Linked DNA regions of Thermoleptolyngbya sichuanensis A183. The main gene of each other region encodes a partner of the protein of the gene in region 3 in a complex. Links are inferred from orthologs where the notes say so. Each region holds a gene or a part of one and is shown on either strand. Other genes may lie near its edges.

Region 1 (3,396 bases), 450 kb from region 3 along the record:
TTGGTCATCCAGCCGTCATAGTTCACCTCATACTCTGCCAGAACGGAATTGGGCGACTCCTTTAGCTTGAGCAATTTCGGGTCGTACCAGCCCTGGAGGTTTTCGTGCAGATAGCCGTGAAACACATCCATCGTGTTCTCGTTGCAAATCGAGAAATGGGCGTGGAAATGTCCCGGAATGGGGATTTGAAAATAGGCAGGGTCGTCGTATTCCGGCATATGGGGCATGGCGACCTGTTCCGCTAGGGACGGAGCACCCGGAAACACCCAGAGAATGCCATAGCGCTCTCGCGTTGGGTAGCTGCGGGCTTGGGCGCAGGGCAGTTTTTGATTGGGCGGCAGATAGGGAATATGGGCACATTGCCCGTCTGAGTTGAATTCCCAGCCGTGATAGGGGCACACCAGGCGATCGCCCTTGACCTTGCCCTTGTGTAGCTCTACCCCTTTGTGAGGGCAGGCATCCTCCATCGCGTAGACCTGTCCATCGGGGGTGCGGTAGAGGGCGATCGCCTGCTGCCAGACCACCACTTGCGCCACCTGACCCGGCTGCAAATCTTCAGCCCAGTAAACGGGATACCAGTAGTTGGGGTTGATGCCGACCTCACGCACCGCGTTGTGGACGGTATGCCCCCTCAGTGTTGTTGCTAATTCCATCGAGCTTTCTGATACGTGAATCGAACTCGAACGCGCTTCCAAAGAGGTCGTTGTTTCTAGTGATCCAGCCATTGCTGCTGGAATTTCGGAAAGCCTCAGAACCCTGCGCCAGACTCTACGCACCGGAACTGTGAAACCCGCCACGCCGCCCAAAAAGATCTGAGCAGATCGTGGAATGTAAACATACTTACCTAAATGTAAACATACTTATTTATCCTTGGTTGGAATGTGTAAGTCAATCCATTTGTACAAGATTGACCCAAACGGGTGAACCGCCGACCAAGAAATCGACTAAGAAATCGACCAAGAAAACGCTGAGCGACGCTGAACCGGGATGCATCAGGTGAAGATAGCCCTTATGACGCGATCGCCCTAGATCAGGTTCCATCCAGCCTCCACAATAAGTCCCTTGCTGCTCTGCAAAGAAACGAATCGCGAGAGCATATTAAAGTGGCTCGAAACCCTTGTCTCGAGCCGCAGAGATGAATAAAACGAGCGGAAACCAAGTGAAAACTGTACTAGCCATGTAGCGTGTGGTGCTATGGCAGGTTGTGCAATGTGTCCCGCTCGGACCACTATCGGTCAACCGAACCCATAATCACGTCGATGCTGCCCAAAATGGCCACCACGTCTGCCACCTTCACGCCCTTCAGCAGGTGAGGCAGGATTTGCAGATTGTTGAAGTCGGCGGCGCGAATCTTGAACCGCCAGGGAAACACATTGTCATCGCCGATCACGTAGATGCCGATTTCGCCTTTGCCGCTTTCAATGCGGACGTAGTTTTCACCCCTGGGAATCTTGAACGTTGGCGCAACTTTTTTGCCGATGAACTGATAGTCAAAGCTGTTCCACTCCGACTTTGGGCCAGCATTCATCCGCTGGGCTTCCAGGTTTTCGTAGGGGCCACCCGGCAAGCCTGCCAGGGCCTGGCGAATGATCTTGACCGACTCGCGCATTTCGCGAATCCGCACCAGGTAACGCGCCAGACAGTCTCCCGCGGTTTCCCAATGAATTTCCCAGTCAAAGTCGTCGTAGGACTCGTAGTGATCGACCTTGCGGAGATCCCACTTGACCCCCGAAGCTCGCAGCATTGGGCCAGACAACCCCCAGTTAATCGCATCTTCGCGGGTGATGGTGCCAATACCCTCGACGCGGCGGCGGAAGATCGGGTTATTGGTAATCAGCTTCTCGTATTCATCGACCTTTGGCAGGAAGTAGTCGCAAAAGTCGGCGCACTTGTCCACCCAGCCGTAGGGCAGGTCAGCCGCAATGCCGCCAATTCGCCAGTAGTTGTTGTTCACCATGCGGTAGCCGGTCGCAGCTTCCCACAGGTCATAGATCATTTCCCGTTCGCGGAAAATATAGAAGAAGGGCGTTTGGGCCCCCACGTCTGCCAGGAAGGGGCCAAGCCACAGCAGGTGGTTGGCGATGCGGTTTAGCTCCAGCATGATGACGCGGATGTAGCTGGCTCGCTTGGGCACGGGCACGTCAGCCAGCTTTTCGATGGCATTGACGACAACCGCTTCGTTGAACATGCCCGCTGCGTAGTCCCATCGGCTGACGTAGGGCACGTACATCACAGGCGTGCGGCTTTCGGCAATTTTTTCCATGCCGCGATGCAGATAGCCAATCACAGGTTCACAGTCCACCACGTCTTCCCCGTCCAGAGTGACGATGAGCCGCAACACCCCGTGCATCGAGGGGTGATGGGGACCCATGTTGAGCACCATGGGTTCGGTTTTGGTTTCGATCATGGCCATAGGCGAACCGTCTCCTGAACTCGGTTAGGGGCTAATCGCGGCGATCGCCGCACTTGTACAAACACCAGACTGTTGCGTTCTCTTAAGATTATGCGGGATTTTCTAGATTTCTGCGATACGGGTTTTTGATGGAAGGTTAAGCCAGAGGTAATCGAACCAGATCTCGGGCCAGATCAGCTAGAAATTCCGCCGTTAGAGCTTAATTGTCGCACCTTGAAGCGTGTGGCATGGTTTGAGAGGAGCTTTGCCAGATCAGTTCGGATGGGTTTCAGCCTCATACTTCAGGATGTCTTTGTCACACTTAGCACTTCAGGATGTTCTCAGCACACTCAGATTGTTCTCAGCTATTTGTGGGAATGTACGGTTTGAGTAGTTCGCCTGAGCAATTCGCTTGAGCAATTCGCTTGAGTAATTTGCTTGAGCGATCGGTTTGGGTTCTCGGTTTCAGTAGATTATGGGCAATCATAAGGGGTGCTTCGTCAAGAACGCTGCGGGAACTCGGCGTTATCTGTACGGCGTTACCCATGCAACAGTTAGCGAGACAACAGTTAGCGAAAGGGCTGGCTGATATACCTATGGCTTACCTATAGGGTTTACCGATATCGCTTACCTGGGCGATCGCGCTGGATTAGGCATTGGGATAGACCGAGAACGTGGGAGAAGACTGACGGCCTGGAGATTTCTGAGCCATTCTCAAATCCTTTTTGGTCTTGGATTCGTATCTAATGGGGACAGTGTACTGCTTTACACTTGGCTGAGCAAAGCTTGTAACGCTTGGCACGTTAGGACATTGGGTTTGGAATAGCGGTTTTGCTTAATCGCCGATGTCAGATTGAGGACTCATCTTCTATGACTACTTCTGAAATTCGTCGTCAGCAGGTGTCCCGATCCAGACCTGCGCCGATGCGTCCGCAGTTGACGACGCTGATTTTGCTGAGCGTGGTGGCGATCGCCTTTGTGATTGTGGCGCTCTGGTTTGCGGG
Region 2 (3,494 bases), 1.2 Mb from region 3 along the record:
GGGCCGTGGGGGCGATCGCGCTCTTGCACGCGCCCCGCCACTGGAAAGCCCTCGCTCAGCAGCCGCACTTGCTCGCTCACGCGGGACAGACTGCCAGACGTACCAGGAATCAGCACGTAGTAGCCCCGACTCCGGTCGGCAGTTCCATAGTCATAGGCTGGGGCGGGCTGTGGCTCCAGCGCTGGATACTGCCCAAAAGGAACCTCGACGGGCGGCGCGGGTGGCAGCGGGTCAAGCGAGGCTTGGGCTGCGTCGGGATAGATCGTCTGCACCGGAGCCACGCCGCCCGACACGGCTACAACCTGTGCAGTAATCCCCTGCGCGGCTAGTGCCTGCACCTGCTGCGATGCCGTCCACTCCTCTCCAAACACACCCGCCTGAATCACCTGCTGCCCCTGATAGGACTGGAGTCCAGCGCCGGGGGCAACTTGCTGCACCTGAGACAGCAGCAGCGGACTGTTGCCATTTACGATAACCACGTACTGCTGGCCTGAAAATTGGGCCGTGCTTGTCCCGCGCCCGTCTGACCCCACGGCGGCTCCCGGCTGCGGATAGAATGTTCCCACTCCAGCATCCGGCGGCGGCGGCAGCCCATCTACGACGCGCTGTACCGTGCGCTGTGCCATGCGCTGGGGCTGCGCTATGAAACTCGTAGATCCCGGCTCGGCCGGGCCTGCACTGACGGGCGCTGCAATGCCGACACTGCTACCCAGGGCGATCGCCCCCAGCACCAGACGCACCCAAGGCCCCCCCCCTGCTAAACGCCTAGCGCGCAGATTTGACCTATACCACAGAGAAAAAAACGATGCCGTCATAAGCTTGCAGAAGTGAGGGGAAGGATGGGCGATCGCGCTACAGATAGCGGACAAAGGGCGATCGCCTGCTAGATGTCGATTTTTGCCCGCAAGTCTAGCACGGCACTTCCCAGATGAATCAACTTTTTATCGGGTTTTTGTCGGGTTTTTGTCGGGTTGTTATCGGGGCGATCGCCCCAAATCCCCCACTAACCCAAATACCCTACTAGGCAACTGCCATACCAAACAGCAAAACGCCCAAGAGCAAAAAGCCCCCAGGCGTGACACAACCAGTCATTACATTTGGAATATTCTGGCGGAATATTCTGGAATATTCGGACAAATTTGCCCAATACCGTTTGCTCAATACGTTAGTAAGCGTCTTGCAATTCAAAGAAGTCGGGCGAAATGTAGTCCTTCCGCAAAGGGAAACCGACCCAATCTTCCGGCATCAAGATCCGCTTCGGGTTAGGATGCCCTTCATAGACAATGCCATACATATCGTAGCTCTCACGCTCCTGCCAGTCGGCCCCCTTCCAGATCCAATAGACCGAAGGCACTCGCGGGTCTTCACGCGGCACAAACACCTTCACGCGCACCTCTTCCGGGCGATCGACGTTATCGGCAATCTTGATTAGGTGATAGGTACTCACCAAGTCTTCGCCTGGCCCCGCGTCGTAGGCCGCCTGACACTGCAAACAGTTGAACCCATAGGCGTAGAGCGCCGTTGCAAAGGGAATTAGAAACTCCCGATCCACCTTCAGCACTTCTACACCCAGATGATCCAGCTCCAGGGCTTCATGCTCAAAGCCGTTCTCAGCGAGCCACTTAGACACCTTGCCAACTTCGACAATCGGCGCAGCTTCAGGGGTTTCCTGGGGAGTAGGGGTTGTCTCTTCAGCCACGATCCACAGCCTCCTTTTCAGCTTCTAACGCGGGCGACATAGGCATTCCAAACGCTTCGGCCAGCTCCTTCGGCGGAGCCTTGCGTGTGTCTGCCTCCAGATACTTCCCAGTCAGAATCGGCGATACTTCCTTCATGCCGTGGGAAATAGTGTAATAGCGGTGGGTTTGCGCCACTTCGCCCCGTTCTGCCAGCGCCTCGCTAGAAATTTTCTTCCGCAGCTTGATGATGGCATCGATAATTGCTTCGGGACGCGGCGGGCAGCCAGGAATGTAGACATCCACGGGAATTAGCTTGTCTACGCCGCGCACTGCCGTTGGCGAGTCCATGCTGAACATGCCGCCCGTAATTGTACAGGCCCCCATCGCGATCACATACTTCGGATCGGGCATCTGCTCATAAAGCCGCACCAGCGCTGGAGCCATCTTCATAGTGATAGTGCCAGCAGTGATGATTAGGTCGGCCTGGCGCGGACTGGATCGCGGCAGCAGACCAAAGCGGTCAAAGTCAAACCGGGAGCCAATCAGCGCCGCAAACTCAATAAAGCAGCAAGCCGTTCCATAGAGCAGCGGCCAGAGGCTCGACAGCCGCGCCCAGTTGTGCAAATCATCGACTGTGGTCAGGATCACGTTTTCCGAAAGATCCTTCGTAACCTCTGGGCGACCGATGGGGTTCTGTAGACCTTCTAGCAAGTTCTTAGGTTCCGTTGTGCCAGGATTCATGACCATTCCAGTGCTCCTTTCCGCCACGCATATACAAGACCGACAACCAGGATTGCAATGAAAATCAGTGCTTCGACAAAGGCCAGCAGCCCTAGCTGGTTAAAGGCGACCGCCCAAGGGTAGAGAAACACCGTTTCCACGTCAAAAATGACGAACACCAGCGAAAACATGTAGTAGCGGATGTTGAACTGAATCCAGGCTCCGCCGATTGGCTCCATGCCGGACTCATAGGTGGTGCGCCGCTCCACGCCAGCTCGTTTGCTGGGACGCAGCACCCAAGACAACCCTAGCGCTAAAAACGGAACGATGCCACAGACAATGAGGAATCCTAGAAGGTATTCGTAGCCACTGAGAACAAACACGAAGTCACCTGCCACTTGATTAGCTTAAGTGCAACACTAGGATGCGGCCCTGCTAGCGCAGCCCGGTGAAGCTTAGTGAAACATCAGGACTCGACAAGCCGAATCTCTGATAATGTTACTCTCTTTTTACATTGTTTTGAGAGCCTGAACTGTTTGCAAGGATTCGGTTTTGTTTGACTAGCCTTCAGAAATTTGAATGGTTTGATTCAGGATCTCGATACGGCCTCTTGATAAGGCGCATCGCTCATGGTGGGTTTAGATTTGCTGATTATTGTGGTGTATGCGCTGACGCTGGTGTATGTGGCGCGGCAGGCGCTGGGCGAGATGGAAGACTGGGCGACGGTGCAGCTTGACCGAGATGGCTTGAAGGAAGAACTGACCCGCGCCGATTTGCAGGGCAAGGTCAATATTAATGTGGGGCTGAAGCCGCGCTATGGGTTTGAGCCAATTACCGATTTGGCACTCAGCATTAGCAATGGATCTCCAGCGCCGATTTATGTGGATTGGGATCGCAGTTCGCTGACCAATTTTCAAGGGCGATCGCGCCGGGTCATCCGAATTACGCCCAGCATGAATCTCGATCTCTCTCGTCCGCAGGTGTTCAGCGTCATTGCACCAGGCAAATCGCTCAGCGAACGGATTGTAGCAGAAGACATGCTGAAGCGGACTCCGGAGGGCATTTTGCAGGTGGCTGCGCCGCTGGTAGACCTAG
Region 3 (3,453 bases):
AAGTTTGGGCAAATGTGTTAGGAAACCGTAAATTCTCGGAGGATTCGTGTTTGTTTTGTCCTAATTTTTCCTTTTTCAATCGGGATGAAACTTTCAATCGGGATGAAACAGAGTGGAGCCGTCTTGCATTGCCCTCAGGATTACCCTCAGTATGGCCCTCAGCGCCTTGCTAAAAACCAAGCCTCCGTGGTGAAATTAAGCCTCCGTGGTGGTCTGCGCCCGCTGTTGCCCGTGCAGATGAGCTTCCAGGTTGCCGCCTGCCAGATAGATGGCGCGGATGTCTTCTGGTAGCGCAGTTTCCAGGCGTTCATACCCGGCTTGCAGTTGCGCCTTTACGCCCGCAGCAGTGATGTGTTCGCCTTCTGCCTGGAGGTAGGCGGCGATGCGCGGTTCGCTCCAGCGAAAGGTCTGCGCCATCACGATCATCAGCCGTTGTGACGGGGAAACCTGATCGAGCGATCGCTCGACATAGCATTGCAGCGGCGGCGGCGATGCCTCTAGAGAATAGTGAATGTCTTCGGCAGGGGGCAGTTCTGCCTGATTAATGCATAGAGCTGTGACGTTGATAATCCAGGATTGCAGTGTGATACCGGGGGTGCTGAGATCCAGCCCCAGCAGTTCGTGGAACAGGTGCCGCCAGGTGATGGAGAAGAGATAGTCGGCCTGCATGGGCGATCGCGCGGAGTGGCGAATCAGCGTATACACCAGCGGGCTATAGCGACAGTAAAGCGCAGTAAAGTATTGCCCAGCATCGGGATGCCGCTGGAGCAGCGTCAGCAACTCCTGATCGCTGTAGTGCGACAGAGACTTAATTAAAGGATGATTGGATTCCGGCAGAGAAGGCGTTTGCATAGGCGTTTCTTTTCGGCTTTCTGGAGGTTGTCTTTCAGGGCTTATTTAGTAGCTCCCAATCATAACCACTGCACCCCAGGATGGAAGCCCCTGACAACAAAAATCTAAGAAAAAACTTCAAAAATCTGGCGCAGTAATTTGGCTTCCCTATCACCACACCAGAAATTTGTCATAGCTTGTCATGGGCTACAGGGGACTTTGGCATGAACCTGTACCGTATACTAAACGCAGGTGTTAAGGATCATTACCTGAGCGCCGCCGATTTAATGACCAATCGCCCTTTAGTTGAGTCGCAGGATGTATGAGTTCGGGAATTGACCTGCAAGGCAGCTTTATTCAAGCGTTGATGGATTTGGGCTTGTCGCCCGGTGTCGCCAAGACCATCTGGATTCCCTTGCCAATGGTGCTGATTGTCGGCGCAGTGACGGTGCTGGCGCTCGTGGCTACTTGGCTAGAGCGGAAGGTGTCGGCGGCGGCCCAGCAGCGGATTGGCCCGGAATACGCCGGCCCGTTGGGGATGCTGATTCCAGCGGCAGACGTGGTAAAGCTGCTGTTCAAAGAAGACATTCTGCCCGCCAAAACTGACCCCTGGCTTTTTGCGATCGCCCCTCTGTTGGTCTTTATCCCGGTGTTCCTGTCCTATCTGATCGTGCCCTTCGGTCAAAACCTGCTGATCAGTGACTTGGGCATTGGTATTTTTCTGTGGATTGCGCTGTCGAGCATTGCCCCTATCGGGCTGCTGATGGCAGGCTATGCGTCCAACAACAAGTATTCGCTGATCGGCGGGCTGCGGGCTGCGGCGCAGTCAATCAGCTATGAGCTACCTCTGGCGCTGTCCGTGTTGGCGATCGCCATGATGTCCAACTCCCTTAGCACGGTAGATATCGTGCAGGGACAGTCCGATTACGGCATTCTCGGTTGGAACCTGTGGCGGCAGCCCGTGGGCTTCGTCATCTTCTGGATCGCGGCGCTGGCCGAGTGCGAACGGATGCCCTTCGACCTGCCAGAGGCCGAAGAAGAAATCGTCGCAGGCTATCAGACTGAATACAGCGCCGTAAAGTTCATGCTGTTCTACGCGGGATCCTACGCCAACCTGGTGCTGTCGGCGCTGCTGGCTTCGGTGCTGTATCTAGGCGGCTGGGAGTCTCCTGTATCGGTGAGTTGGTTGGCCAGTCTGATCGGGGTTAGCGAGTCTACGCCCTGGCTCCAAGTCATCACCGCCAGTCTCGGCATCGTCATGACGCTGTTCAAGGCCTACCTGTTTATCTTCCTGGCAATCCTTTTGCGCTGGACGGTGCCCCGCGTCCGCATCGACCAACTGCTTGACCTGGGCTGGAAGTTTCTGCTGCCCGTGTCCCTGGTTAACCTGCTGCTAACGGCCGGGCTAAAGCTGGTGTTTCCAGTGGCCTTCGGTGGCTAAGGTTCAACTCCAAAGACCATTCGTTCTTCAACCTCCCTCCCCCTCCTTCCTATGCTGAAATTTCTCAAGCAAGTCTCTGACTATACCAAGGAAGCAGTTCAAGCAGCCAAATACATCGGTCAGGGCTTGTCGGTCACCTTTGACCACATGCACCGTCGCCCGATTACGGTGCAGTATCCCTACGAGAAACTGATTCCTTCGGAGCGCTTCCGCGGTCGCATCCACTTCGAGTTTGACAAGTGCATCGCCTGCGAAGTCTGCGTTCGGGTGTGCCCCATCAACCTGCCCGTGGTGGACTGGGAATTTAACAAGGAAACCAAGAAGAAGAAGCTGAATCACTATAGCATCGACTTCGGCGTGTGCATCTTCTGCGGCAACTGCGTGGAATATTGCCCCACCAACTGCCTGTCGATGACCGAAGAATACGAGCTTGCGACCTATGATCGCCACGAGTTGAACTACGACAACGTAGCCCTGGGTCGCCTGCCCTACAAGGTGACGCAAGACCCAATGGTGACCCCGCTGCGGGAGTTGGGCTACCTGCCCAAGGGCGTGATGGAACCACACGACCTGCCTGCCGGGTCGCGCCGTGCTGGCAAGCTGCCCGAAGAAATTCTCGACGAGGCCCAGCCTGCGGAAGCTGCACCCGAAGCCTAACGGACAGGTTTATGGGCGCTTTCATTAGCGCTTCCGGGCAACCCACAGGCAACTCGCTCGATCCGTACTCTCGACCTTTCCTCTTCTCGTTCAGGAGACCGACTGTGAATCTGGCAGATGGCGTTCAACTGGTTTCTTTGATTGTGCTGGCGGCAATGATGCTGGCGGCGGCGCTGGGTGTGGTGCTGCTGGACAACATTGTGTACTCAGCCTTTTTGCTGGGTCTGGTGTTTATCAGCATTTCCGGGCTATACATTCTGCTGAATGCCGGGTTCGTGGCGGCGGCACAAATCTTGATTTACGTCGGTGCGGTGAACGTGCTGATCCTGTTTGGCATCATGCTCGTGAACAAGCGCCAGGATTTTGCCCCCGTGCAGAAGGCGTGGCTGGGGAAAGCGGCGACGGGTTCAGTGTGCGCCGGACTATTTGGGCTGCTGGCAACGATGATTGTGGCAACTCCCTGGGGGCTTTCGGACGCGCCGATTGCTGGAGATGAGGCGTTGGTGACCATCGGGCTGCATTTC
Region 4 (3,358 bases), 1.2 Mb from region 3 along the record:
GGAATATTCTGGCGGAATATTCTGGAATATTCGGACAAATTTGCCCAATACCGTTTGCTCAATACGTTAGTAAGCGTCTTGCAATTCAAAGAAGTCGGGCGAAATGTAGTCCTTCCGCAAAGGGAAACCGACCCAATCTTCCGGCATCAAGATCCGCTTCGGGTTAGGATGCCCTTCATAGACAATGCCATACATATCGTAGCTCTCACGCTCCTGCCAGTCGGCCCCCTTCCAGATCCAATAGACCGAAGGCACTCGCGGGTCTTCACGCGGCACAAACACCTTCACGCGCACCTCTTCCGGGCGATCGACGTTATCGGCAATCTTGATTAGGTGATAGGTACTCACCAAGTCTTCGCCTGGCCCCGCGTCGTAGGCCGCCTGACACTGCAAACAGTTGAACCCATAGGCGTAGAGCGCCGTTGCAAAGGGAATTAGAAACTCCCGATCCACCTTCAGCACTTCTACACCCAGATGATCCAGCTCCAGGGCTTCATGCTCAAAGCCGTTCTCAGCGAGCCACTTAGACACCTTGCCAACTTCGACAATCGGCGCAGCTTCAGGGGTTTCCTGGGGAGTAGGGGTTGTCTCTTCAGCCACGATCCACAGCCTCCTTTTCAGCTTCTAACGCGGGCGACATAGGCATTCCAAACGCTTCGGCCAGCTCCTTCGGCGGAGCCTTGCGTGTGTCTGCCTCCAGATACTTCCCAGTCAGAATCGGCGATACTTCCTTCATGCCGTGGGAAATAGTGTAATAGCGGTGGGTTTGCGCCACTTCGCCCCGTTCTGCCAGCGCCTCGCTAGAAATTTTCTTCCGCAGCTTGATGATGGCATCGATAATTGCTTCGGGACGCGGCGGGCAGCCAGGAATGTAGACATCCACGGGAATTAGCTTGTCTACGCCGCGCACTGCCGTTGGCGAGTCCATGCTGAACATGCCGCCCGTAATTGTACAGGCCCCCATCGCGATCACATACTTCGGATCGGGCATCTGCTCATAAAGCCGCACCAGCGCTGGAGCCATCTTCATAGTGATAGTGCCAGCAGTGATGATTAGGTCGGCCTGGCGCGGACTGGATCGCGGCAGCAGACCAAAGCGGTCAAAGTCAAACCGGGAGCCAATCAGCGCCGCAAACTCAATAAAGCAGCAAGCCGTTCCATAGAGCAGCGGCCAGAGGCTCGACAGCCGCGCCCAGTTGTGCAAATCATCGACTGTGGTCAGGATCACGTTTTCCGAAAGATCCTTCGTAACCTCTGGGCGACCGATGGGGTTCTGTAGACCTTCTAGCAAGTTCTTAGGTTCCGTTGTGCCAGGATTCATGACCATTCCAGTGCTCCTTTCCGCCACGCATATACAAGACCGACAACCAGGATTGCAATGAAAATCAGTGCTTCGACAAAGGCCAGCAGCCCTAGCTGGTTAAAGGCGACCGCCCAAGGGTAGAGAAACACCGTTTCCACGTCAAAAATGACGAACACCAGCGAAAACATGTAGTAGCGGATGTTGAACTGAATCCAGGCTCCGCCGATTGGCTCCATGCCGGACTCATAGGTGGTGCGCCGCTCCACGCCAGCTCGTTTGCTGGGACGCAGCACCCAAGACAACCCTAGCGCTAAAAACGGAACGATGCCACAGACAATGAGGAATCCTAGAAGGTATTCGTAGCCACTGAGAACAAACACGAAGTCACCTGCCACTTGATTAGCTTAAGTGCAACACTAGGATGCGGCCCTGCTAGCGCAGCCCGGTGAAGCTTAGTGAAACATCAGGACTCGACAAGCCGAATCTCTGATAATGTTACTCTCTTTTTACATTGTTTTGAGAGCCTGAACTGTTTGCAAGGATTCGGTTTTGTTTGACTAGCCTTCAGAAATTTGAATGGTTTGATTCAGGATCTCGATACGGCCTCTTGATAAGGCGCATCGCTCATGGTGGGTTTAGATTTGCTGATTATTGTGGTGTATGCGCTGACGCTGGTGTATGTGGCGCGGCAGGCGCTGGGCGAGATGGAAGACTGGGCGACGGTGCAGCTTGACCGAGATGGCTTGAAGGAAGAACTGACCCGCGCCGATTTGCAGGGCAAGGTCAATATTAATGTGGGGCTGAAGCCGCGCTATGGGTTTGAGCCAATTACCGATTTGGCACTCAGCATTAGCAATGGATCTCCAGCGCCGATTTATGTGGATTGGGATCGCAGTTCGCTGACCAATTTTCAAGGGCGATCGCGCCGGGTCATCCGAATTACGCCCAGCATGAATCTCGATCTCTCTCGTCCGCAGGTGTTCAGCGTCATTGCACCAGGCAAATCGCTCAGCGAACGGATTGTAGCAGAAGACATGCTGAAGCGGACTCCGGAGGGCATTTTGCAGGTGGCTGCGCCGCTGGTAGACCTAGGTGCAGCGCGGGGACTGCCCGATGACGGCAAGCTAGAGTTTTCGCTGCGGCTGTTGCTGCTGCTGGTGGAGCAGGAGCGCCAGGTCGATGACGACGTAACCACCCACGCCGTTCTCTGTCGCTTCATCGTCCGCCGCATTCCGTGGAATCACGACATTCCCTGGCTGCGCCGATAGGAGGTTTGTTGCAAGCTTGCAACGCTCTGCTGACGCTTGGGTTGACAGGGCCACTGGTAGAGGCCATAAACCCCTAATCACCTGTCCGATAAGTAGGATGCTTTAGTCGGACGCTTTTAATAGTTCTTTAACAAGTTGCCCTGTTTCAGTATTTTCCCGGTAAAGCCTAGTAAAATCACCGGGCCACCGTGAATTCTCCGGTAAGGATGAAATGGAAAGGCTCAACGGCAGCGTCTAATGCTAAATACCTGAAAATGGCTTCGTTGGCTCTAAGAGCTAATTTATGAAGCAAATCTTAAGAAGCCTGAAACTCTTGGCATGTGTGGCTTTGAGGTCATGCTTGCCCAGGAAAAGCGGTTTCTCGGAAATCCTTGATTAACAAGGCTTTCAGGCTCCTTTACAAATTAGCTCTAAGCTATTGGCACTAGTTATGTTCCAGTTGGTTCTATCCTTCCGAGGGACACTACCTGTGAACCGGAATCTGGAAATTGCTGAACCTACGACATGGCTTTTGAAGGCTTTTAGTATGCAGAAAGCTAGTACGCAAAAGGCAGGGGTTTGTCGCCAGAAACTTGTACTGGATGACGGTGAGATGATGGCGATCGCCCCATGTCTAATCCTTCCTAATAGATGGCAACTCTGTTTTCCAAATTCCAACTAGGGAGTTTGCTGCTCTCCAATCCGGCAAAAACTGCTAAGCGCCTCATAATCAGCTTTGCAGAGATCTGGTTATCGCCTCGAACAGTGCATCAGTTTTCGTCAATTTCATCTAGAAACTAAACTCAAT

The links.
Region 1: the proteins of nuoH (region 3) and HPC62_RS05430 are in contact, whole or in part, in a cryo-EM structure (PDB 6ZJN), measured with the Thermus thermophilus proteins. The link is inferred for Thermoleptolyngbya sichuanensis A183 from one-to-one orthologs. Residues at the interface, in WP_096411122.1 of Thermus thermophilus: Ala224, Glu225, Gln226, Glu227, Ala295, Trp297, Phe298, Arg299; in WP_223903221.1 of Thermus thermophilus: Pro35, Ser36, Asp139, Gly141, Ala142.
Region 2: the proteins of nuoH (region 3) and HPC62_RS12255 are in contact, whole or in part, in a crystal structure (PDB 6Y11), measured with the Thermus thermophilus proteins. The link is inferred for Thermoleptolyngbya sichuanensis A183 from one-to-one orthologs. Residues at the interface, in WP_096411122.1 of Thermus thermophilus: Arg36, Val44, Arg45, Met46, Gly47, Pro48, Asn49, Arg50, Val51, Leu57, Gln58, Ala61, Asp62, Ile64, Lys65, Ile67, Phe68, Lys69, Glu70, Ile72, Val74, Glu223, Ala224, Glu225, His233, Thr234, Glu235, Tyr236, Ser237, Trp241; in WP_096411117.1 of Thermus thermophilus: Arg16, Glu17, Gly18, Leu24, Leu27, Val28, Trp30, Gly31, Arg32, Asn34, Ser35, Trp37, Thr54, Asp55, Ala56, Asp59, Ala61, Arg62, Phe63, Gly64, Glu66, Val67, Phe68, Arg69, Ala70, Ser71, Arg73, Gln74, Ala75, Asp76.
Region 4: the proteins of nuoH (region 3) and ndhC are in contact, whole or in part, in a cryo-EM structure (PDB 6KHJ), measured with the Thermosynechococcus vestitus proteins. The link is inferred for Thermoleptolyngbya sichuanensis A183 from one-to-one orthologs. Residues at the interface, in WP_126985484.1 of Thermosynechococcus vestitus: Gln8, Lys26, Trp29, Leu30, Pro33, Met34, Met37, Leu38, Leu83, Ile84, Phe85, Lys86, Glu87, Asp88, Val89, Leu90, Pro91, Ala92, Thr100, Ala104, Val107, Ile108, Phe111, Leu112, Tyr114, Ile115, Ile125, Ser126, Leu128, Phe133; in WP_126986108.1 of Thermosynechococcus vestitus: Gly6, Tyr7, Glu8, Tyr9, Phe10, Gly12, Phe13, Leu14, Ile16, Cys17, Ser18, Pro21, Ala24, Leu25, Ala27, Ser28, Leu31, Arg32, Pro33, Ser35, Arg40, Leu41, Thr42, Thr43, Tyr44, Glu45, Ile51, Gly53, Ala54, Trp55.

What each region holds. Positions count from the first base shown.
Region 1 is NZ_CP053661.1:1,268,336-1,271,731, forward strand. The notes cover bases 322-3,161. They hold HPC62_RS05430 (NAD(P)H-quinone oxidoreductase subunit H), read right to left. Parts: upstream 2,414-3,161; coding sequence 1,229-2,413; downstream 322-1,228. Other genes in these bases: HPC62_RS05420 (aromatic ring-hydroxylating dioxygenase subunit alpha), read right to left, coding at 322-653; HPC62_RS05425 (hypothetical protein), read right to left, coding at 889-1,041. In the rest of the region: more of HPC62_RS05420, read right to left, coding at 1-321; HPC62_RS05435 (glycosyltransferase family 2 protein), read left to right, coding at 3,263-3,396.
Region 2 is NZ_CP053661.1:2,928,960-2,932,453, forward strand. Bases 557-3,494 are described here. They hold HPC62_RS12255 (NADH dehydrogenase subunit K), read right to left. Parts: upstream 2,421-3,494; coding sequence 1,692-2,420; downstream 557-1,691. Other genes in these bases: HPC62_RS12245 (SPOR domain-containing protein), read right to left, coding at 557-740; HPC62_RS12250 (NAD(P)H-quinone oxidoreductase subunit J), read right to left, coding at 1,166-1,699; ndhC (photosynthetic/respiratory NAD(P)H-quinone oxidoreductase subunit C), read right to left, coding at 2,417-2,782; HPC62_RS12265 (hypothetical protein), read left to right, coding at 3,029-3,494. Outside these bases: more of HPC62_RS12245, read right to left, coding at 1-556. UniProt on the Escherichia coli protein: NDH-1 shuttles electrons from NADH, via FMN and iron-sulfur (Fe-S) centers, to quinones in the respiratory chain. The immediate electron acceptor for the enzyme in this species is ubiquinone.
Region 3 is NZ_CP053661.1:1,713,973-1,717,425, reverse strand. What follows is about bases 316-3,212. They hold nuoH (NADH-quinone oxidoreductase subunit NuoH), read left to right. Parts: upstream 316-1,153; coding sequence 1,154-2,272; downstream 2,273-3,212. Other genes in these bases: HPC62_RS07250 (NADH-quinone oxidoreductase subunit J), read left to right, coding at 3,034-3,212; ndhI (NAD(P)H-quinone oxidoreductase subunit I), read left to right, coding at 2,324-2,929; HPC62_RS07265 (RNA polymerase sigma factor), read right to left, coding at 316-852. In the rest of the region: more of HPC62_RS07265, read right to left, coding at 196-315; more of HPC62_RS07250, read left to right, coding at 3,213-3,453. UniProt on the Escherichia coli protein: NDH-1 shuttles electrons from NADH, via FMN and iron-sulfur (Fe-S) centers, to quinones in the respiratory chain. The immediate electron acceptor for the enzyme in this species is believed to be ubiquinone.
Region 4 is NZ_CP053661.1:2,930,059-2,933,416, forward strand. Bases 1-2,802 are described here. They hold ndhC (photosynthetic/respiratory NAD(P)H-quinone oxidoreductase subunit C), read right to left. Parts: upstream 1,684-2,802; coding sequence 1,318-1,683; downstream 1-1,317. Other genes in these bases: HPC62_RS12250 (NAD(P)H-quinone oxidoreductase subunit J), read right to left, coding at 67-600; HPC62_RS12255 (NADH dehydrogenase subunit K), read right to left, coding at 593-1,321; HPC62_RS12265 (hypothetical protein), read left to right, coding at 1,930-2,571. UniProt on the Escherichia coli protein: NDH-1 shuttles electrons from NADH, via FMN and iron-sulfur (Fe-S) centers, to quinones in the respiratory chain. The immediate electron acceptor for the enzyme in this species is believed to be ubiquinone.